Regions from separate parts of the Kitasatospora sp. NPDC087271 genome, predicted to be linked through region 2. Evidence: riboswitches for the same ligand, from Rfam matches in the RefSeq annotation. Region 2 holds a riboswitch; the other holds the start of a gene.

Region 1 (3,625 bases), on a different contig from region 2:
GATTCGCGGGTGAGGATGAGGGGAAGCCCTGTTCCCAACCGAGCCACACTCTACTCCGACTTGACCCCGCCATATTCCCGCCGAAATGCGGCCGGCCGCCCGTGCGTACGGAGAACGGAATTCCGTACGCGCGGACGGCCGGTCGGACGAGCGGCTCGGGCGGGGTGCCCGGATCGGGGCGCGGCTCAGCAGCCGCCGGCCACCGCCGGGATGATCGAGACGCTGGCGCCGTCCGCGATCCCGGTCGCCAGGCCCTCGGCGAAGCGCACGTCGTCGTCGTTCACGTAGACGTTGACGAAGCGGCGCAGCTTGCCGGCGTCGTCCAGGATGCGGGCGGCGATCCCCGCGTGGTTCTTCTCCAGGTCGGCGATGACCTCGCCCAGGGTGGCGCCCTCGGCGGCCACCTCGGCGGCGCCGCCGGTGTAGGTGCGCAGGATGGTGGGGATACGGACGTTGGCGCTCATGGTTCTCCTAGCGGACAGGGCCCAGCGGGGTGGGGGGTGTTCAGGCGGACGCGAGGCCGGCGTCGTGGAAGGACGCCAGGGTCGGGCGGATGACGGCGGTCATCCCGGCCCCGGCGACGGCGTCCAGGGTCTTCAGGCCGTCGCCGGTGTTGATCGCGACGGTCTCCTTGGCCGGGTCCAGCTGGCCGGTCTCCACCAGCTTCTTCAGCACGCCGACGGTCACCCCGCCCGCGGTCTCGGCGAAGACGCCCTCGGTCCGGGCCAGCAACCGGATCGCGTCCACCACCTCGGCGTCGGTGACGTCCTCGACCGCGCCGCCGGTGCGCCGGGCGATGTCCAGCACGTACGGGCCGTCCGCCGGGTTGCCGATCGCCAGCGACTTGGCGATGGTGTCCGGCTTGACCGGGCGGATCACGTCCTGGCCGGCCTTGAACGCCGCCGACACCGGGGAGCAGCCCGCCGCCTGGGCGCCGAAGACCTTGTACGGCCGGTCCTCGACCAGGCCGAGCCTGATCAGCTCCTGCAGCCCCTTGTCGATCTTGGTCAGCTGGGAGCCGGAGGCGATCGGGATGACGATCTGCTCCGGCAGCCGCCAGCCGAGCTGCTCGCAGATCTCGTACGCCAGCGTCTTGGAGCCCTCGCCGTAGTACGGGCGCAGGTTGACGTTGACGAAGCCCCAGCCCTCGCCGGCCGGGTCGCCGATCAGCTCCGAGCAGAAGCGGTTCACGTCGTCGTAGTTGCCCTCGATGCCGACCAGCTCGCCGCCGTACACCCCGGCCATGACGACCTTGCCCTGCTCCAGGTCGTGCGGGATGAACACGCAGGACTTGAAGCCGGCCCGGGCGGCCGCCGCGCCCACCGCGCCGGCCAGGTTGCCGGTGGAGGAGCAGGAGAGCGTCGTGAAGTCGAAGGCCCGCGCGGCCTCGATGGCGCAGGCCACCACGCGGTCCTTGAACGAGTGGGTCGGGTTGCCCGAGTCGTCCTTGATGTGCAGCTGCGCGGTGAAGCCCAGCTCGCGGCCCAGGTTGTCCGCCTTGACCAGCGGGGTCCAGCCGGGGTTCAGGTTGGGCTTGGTGGCGACGTCGGCCGGGACGGGCAGCAGCGGCGCGTAGCGCCAGATCGAGCTCGGGCCGGCCTCGATCCGGCGGCGCAGCGCCTCGGCGTCCTCGCTGCCGAAGTCGTACGCGATCTCCAGCGGGCCGAAGCACTCCAGGCAGGCGAAGCTCGGACCGAGCGGGAAGCGGGTGCCGCACTCCCGACAGGACAGCGCGGTGGCGGGGCCGAGGTCCACGGATGCGGGTGCGACAGTGTCGATAGCCATGATGGCGGAGGCCTCTCTCCTCATCTTCCCCGTGGCACGGTCGCGCCACAGGCCGGAATTGGCACCTGTCCCGCCGGGGCCTGTCGACAGACAGCCGCGCGAGAAGGTTGCCGGGACGTCAACGGGCCGTTCCCTCAGTCCCTCTGGATGAGCTTGTGAAATTGTGGTGGTGCTCAACGGCGACCCCGGCGTGCAAAGGTCCGGCCGCTGTACGAAGACTGTATCCGAAGGCGTCAACCCCGAACGGGATCGTCCGCCACGCGAGATGGCGCGTCCCACCGACCCCGCCGAGGAGAGTCCCGTGCCCGCCGAACCGACCCCCGCGCTGCTCCCGCAGGCGGCGTCCTGGCTGCGCCGCCGCTCGTGGAGCGCGGTCGACCGGCCGGTGCACTCCCTGCTGGAGGCCAAGCGCCGGACCGGCCACACGGTCAGCGTGGTGCTGCCCGCGCTGGACGAGGAGGCCACCGTCGGCGACATCGTCCGCACCATCCGCCGCGAGCTGATGGAGCGCCTCCCGCTGGTCGACGAACTCGTCGTGGTCGACTCCGGCTCGGCCGACGCCACCGCCGCCGTCGCGGCCCGGGCCGGCGCCCGGGTGGAGTACCGCGACGCGATCCTGCCCCGGCTGCCCGCCGTCCCCGGCAAGGGCGAGGTGCTCTGGCGCTCGCTGCTGGTCACCCGCGGCGACATCGTCTGCTTCGTCGACGCCGACCTGCGCGAGTTCGACCCGGCCTTCGTCTCCGGCATCCTCGGCCCGCTGCTGACCGAACCGGACATCCAGCTGGTCAAGGCCATGTACGACCGGCCGCTGGAGACCGAGGGCGCGGTGGTCCCGGCCGGCGGCGGCCGGGTCACCGAACTGGTCGCCCGCCCGCTGCTCAACCTGCACTGGCCGGAACTCGCCGGTTTCGTCCAGCCGCTCGGCGGCGAGTACGCGGCCCGCCGCGCGCTGCTCGAACGGCTCCCCTTCCCCACCGGCTACGGCGTCGAACTCGGCCTGCTGGTCGACGCGCTGGAGACGGTCGGGCTGGACGCCCTGGCCCAGGTGGACGTCGGCGTCCGGCACCACCGGCACCAGGACGGCCAGGCCCTCGGCCGGATGGCCGCCACCATCTACCGCACCGCCCTCGAACGCCTCGACCGCACCCACCGGCTGAAGGCCTCGGCCGACCTGGTCCACCCGCTGCTGACCCAGTTCACCCGCGACCCGCAGAGCCGGGAGTTCACCGCCCACACCCACCCGGTGACCGCCCTGGAACGCCCGCCCATGCACACCGTGCCCGAGTACGCGACCCGACACTGAACACCCACCGAAAGGGTTTGCCGCTCCGGAGCCCCGGCAACGTACCAACCATGGGCGATCTCACGACCGAACGTTCGAGTGCGACCGGCACCGCCCCCGTCCTGGTGGCCTCCAATCGGGGACCGGTGTCGTTCAGCACCGCGGACGACGGCACGCTGACCCTCCGCCGCGGCGGCGGAGGCCTGGTCTCCGGCCTCTCCGCCATCGACGACCCCGACGCCGTCTGGGTCTGCGCCGCCCTCGGCGCGGCCGACCGGCAGGCCGCCAGAGGGGCCCCGGACGGCCGCCTCGACCTCGCCGGGCACGACGTGGGCGGCCAGGCCGTCCGCATGCTGGACATCGATCCCGACACCTTCGCCCGCGCCTACAACGGCGTCGCCAACTCCACCCTCTGGTTCGTCCACCACCTGCTCTACGCCACCCCCACCGCCCCCGCCTTCGACGCCGGGTTCCGCACCGAGTGGGCCGCCTACCGCGCCTACAACGCCGCCTTCGCCGAGGCGCTGGCCGCCGAGGCCGCCCCCGGGGCCGCCGTGC
Region 2 (3,625 bases):
TCGTCCTGATCAAGACCAGTGTCGACCGCATCCCGGAGATCGCCGAAGCCATCGCGGCCATCGAGGGCGTCAGCGAGGTGTACTCGGTGACCGGCGGCTACGACCTGGTGGCGATGGTCCGGGTGCGCCGGCACGACGATCTGGCCGCGGTCATCCCGGGCCGGCTGAACAAGGTCCCGGGCGTGGCCCACACCGAGACCCAGATCGCCTTCCGCACCTACTCCCAGCACGACCTCGAGGCCGCCTTCGCCCTCGGCCTGGACGAGTAGGCCCCTCGGCCCCGCCGACCGGGCCCCTCAGCCCTGCTGACGCCCCCGGTCGACCTGCACGGTGGCGACGCAGCGCCCGCCCTCGTTGCGGTAGTTCCACGCGGCACCGTCCGTGACCAGCTCGCGCACGGCGGTCAGGAAGCGGTCGACGTGCTCGTCCGGGGTCCCGGCCCCGAAGCTCACCCGGATCGCGTTCAGGCTGCGCTCGCCGGGCAGCGACGGCTCGGGCGCCCCGCACTCGGAGGGGGAGACCTCTTCGTCCCCGAGCAGGGTGCGCAGCAGCGGGTGCGCGCAGAACAGGCCGTCGCGGACCCCGATGCCGTACTCGGCGGACAGCGCGGCCGAGAAGTGCGAGCTGTTCCAGCCCTGGACGACGAAGGACAGCACGCCCACCCGGGCCGCCTCGGCGCCGAACAGGGTCAGCACCTTGACCTGCGGGATCTCCGCCAGCCCGGCGGTCAGCCGGGCGATCAGCTGCCGCTCCCGGGCCTCCAGCGCGTCGAAGCCCGCCTCGCTCAGCGCCCGGCAGGCCGAGGCGATCGCGTAGGCGCCGATGACGTTCGGCGAGCCGGCCTCGTGCCGGGCCGGACCGGAGTGCCACTGGACGGCCACCGAGCCGTCGCTCTCCCGGGCCACCGTCCGGGTCGCCCCGCCGCCGGCCAGGTACGGGTCGGCCGCGTCCAGCCAGTCCGCCCGGCCGGCCAGCACGCCGGCGCCGAAGGGCGCGTAGATCTTGTGGCCGGAGAAGGCGATCCAGTCGACGTCCAGCTCGCGCACCGAGACCCGGTGGTGCGGGGCCAGCTGGGCGGCGTCCAGCACCACCCGGGCGCCGTGCCGGTGCGCGGTCCCGGTCAGCTCGGCGACCGGCCACAGCTCGCCGGTCACGTTGGAGGCTCCGGTGACGCAGAGCAGCTTGGGGCCCTCGGGCGCCTCGGCGAGCGCGGCGTCCAGGGCGGCGACCGCCTCGGCGTGCGAGCGCGGCGCGCGCAGGTAGTGGACGTCGAGCCCGGCGTGCGCCCAGGGCAGCAGCGAGGCGTGGTGCTCGGTCTCGAAGGCGAACACCCGGGTCCCGGCCGGGACGGCCGAGGCGAGCAGGTTCAGCGAGTCGGTGGTGGCCCGGGTGAAGACCACCTGGTCGCCCTCGCGCAGGTCGAGGAACTCGGCGACGGTGCGGCGGCTCTGCTCGAACAGGTCGGTGGACAGCTGGGAGAGGTACCCGGCGCCGCGGTGCACGCTGCCGTAGTAGGGGGCGTAGGCGGAGACGTCGTCCCAGACCCGCTGGAGCGCCGGGGAGCTGGCCGCGTAGTCGAGGGCCGCGTACCCGACCTTCTCGCCGCTGGCGAGCGGGACCTGGACGTCGTGGCCGAGGACGGCGAGGGGGGCGCAGATTTCGGTGGCGATCGACATGAGGATGCACTCCTTCTGGGGGTGTGGGACCCCGGGAGTGCTAAGTCGTCGGGCGTCCGCGCTTGCCGCACGGACGATTCGCCGAGCGACCCGGTCCTCACCCAGGGCACCCCGCCACGGACGGAGGGTTGCCGGACAGCAAGCTGGGGCTTGACGCTGTCACTCATGACCTGGCCAAGACTCTAGGTCGCGCCCAGCGAGTGGTCAAACAGGCATCCACCATCCGGACAGCCGAGGAGCCCGCGCCGGCGTTCCGGCACGGGCTCCCAAGTACCGCCTCACACCCGGCTGGTGGCCTCCGACCAACGCCGCAGCAGCTCCTGCGCCGCGCCCGAGTCGATGGCCCGCTCCGCCCGCGCCATGCCCGCCGCGAGCTGTTCGGTGAGCGGAGCCTCACCCAGGTCGAGCGCGACCAGCGCCGCCGCCGTGTTCATCAGGACGGCGTCCCTCACCGCCCCGCGCTCGCCGGCCAGCAGCCGCCGCGCGACCTCGGCGTTGTACGAGGGGTCCGCCCCGCGCAGCGCCTCGATGCCGACCAGCTCGACGCCGACGTCCCGCGGGTCGAAGGCGGTCTCGGTGACGGTCCCGTCCCGCACGATCCACACCTGCGAGGTGGTGGTGATGGTCAGCTCGTCCAGGCCGTCGTCGCCCCGGAAGACCAGGCCGGTCGAGCCGCGCCGGGCGAGCACGCCGGCGATCAGTCCGGCGAGCCGGGTGTCGAAGCAGCCGATCGCGTGCGAGGTGACCTTGGCCGGGTTGGTCAGCGGGCCGAGGATGTTGAACGCGGTCGGTACCCCGAGGTCGCGCCGGGCGGTGGCGGCGTGCCGCATCGACGGGTGGAACTTGGCCGCGAAGCAGAAGGTCAGCCCGACCTCCTCGGCGATCTCGGCGACCCGCCGGGCCGACAGGTCGAGGCGGACGCCGAGCTTCTCCAGCACGTCCGAGGAGCCGCTGGCCGAGGAGGAGGCCCGGTTGCCGTGCTTGACCACCTTGGCGCCGGCCGCGGCCGCGACGATCGCCGACATGGTGGAGATGTTGACGGTCTTGGCCCGGTCGCCGCCGGTGCCGACGATGTCCACGGCCGGGCCGGGGATGTCCAGCGGCTCGGCGTGCGCGTACATCGCGTCCACCAGGCCGGTGATCTCGTCGACCGTCTCGCCCTTGGCCCGCAGCGCCACCATGAACCCGGCCACCTGGACGGGGGACGCCTCGCCGCTCATGATCCGGTCCATCGCCCACGCGGTGGCCGAGCGGTCGAGGTCCTCCCCCTTCAACAGCGCCGCCAGGACGTCCGGCCAGGTGCGGACCACCTGCGCGGGTGCGGTACCACCGTTCGCAGGGCTCACGTTCACCATGGCTGACTCCAGCTGTTGTCGGGTTCCCCGCGTCGGGGGGACGTCCGTACGGATGGAGTCAGCCTATCGACCGGCGGGGTTCCCGCGGCGGCGTCTTCTCTGGTCCTGAGACGGCACCGCTCAGCGGCTGACGGGCGCCCGCTTGGCCAGCCGCGCCCGCAGCAGGGTGGCGACCGCCTCGGCCAGCGCCACCGGGTCCACCGGGCGCGAGATCGCGGCGTCGGCCCGGCTCCAGGCGGCCAGCCAGGAGTCCTGCGGCCGGCCGATCAGCACCAGCACCGGCGGGCAGCCGTAGATCTCGTCCTTGAGCTGGCGGCCGAGCCCGAGCCCGCCGGCCGGCACCGCCTCGCCGTCCAGGATGCAGAGGTCCACGCCGCCCTTCTCCAGTGCCTTCAGCACCGCGGGGGTGGTCGCGCACTCCAGGTAGGACAGTTCCGGAAGGTCCTCGACGGGCCGGCGGCCGAGTGCCGTCAGCACCTGCTCGCGGGTGTTGCGGTCATCGCTGTAGACGAGGACGGTGAGCGTCTCGTCGGTCGTGTACGCCATGGGCCCTGCTCCCTCAAGTGTGATCCGGACCACGTTCGCCTGATCCGG

What was found. Region 2 has a riboswitch for S-adenosylmethionine ahead of ACIO9K_RS25615 (aminotransferase class V-fold PLP-dependent enzyme). Riboswitches for the same ligand answer to the same signal wherever they lie in the genome.
Region 1: linked by a shared signal. The riboswitch ahead of thrC (threonine synthase) and the one ahead of ACIO9K_RS25615 (aminotransferase class V-fold PLP-dependent enzyme) in region 2 are both predicted to bind S-adenosylmethionine.

Annotation. Positions count from the first base shown of each region.
Region 1 covers NZ_JBIUYQ010000004.1:5,277-8,901, reverse strand. The annotation lists gene ACIO9K_RS08820 (MoaD/ThiS family protein) at 186-464, opposite strand; gene thrC (threonine synthase) at 505-1,785, opposite strand; SAM riboswitch class I at 1,803-1,939, opposite strand; gene ACIO9K_RS08810 (glucosyl-3-phosphoglycerate synthase) at 2,111-3,088, shown strand; gene ACIO9K_RS08805 (trehalose-6-phosphate synthase) at 3,139-3,625, shown strand, end outside.
Region 2 covers NZ_JBIUYQ010000016.1:185,096-188,720, forward strand. The annotation lists gene ACIO9K_RS25610 (Lrp/AsnC ligand binding domain-containing protein) at 1-269, shown strand, start outside; gene ACIO9K_RS25615 (aminotransferase class V-fold PLP-dependent enzyme) at 297-1,676, opposite strand; SAM riboswitch class IV at 1,730-1,847, opposite strand; gene trpD (anthranilate phosphoribosyltransferase) at 1,955-3,031, opposite strand; gene ACIO9K_RS25625 (hypothetical protein) at 3,152-3,577, opposite strand.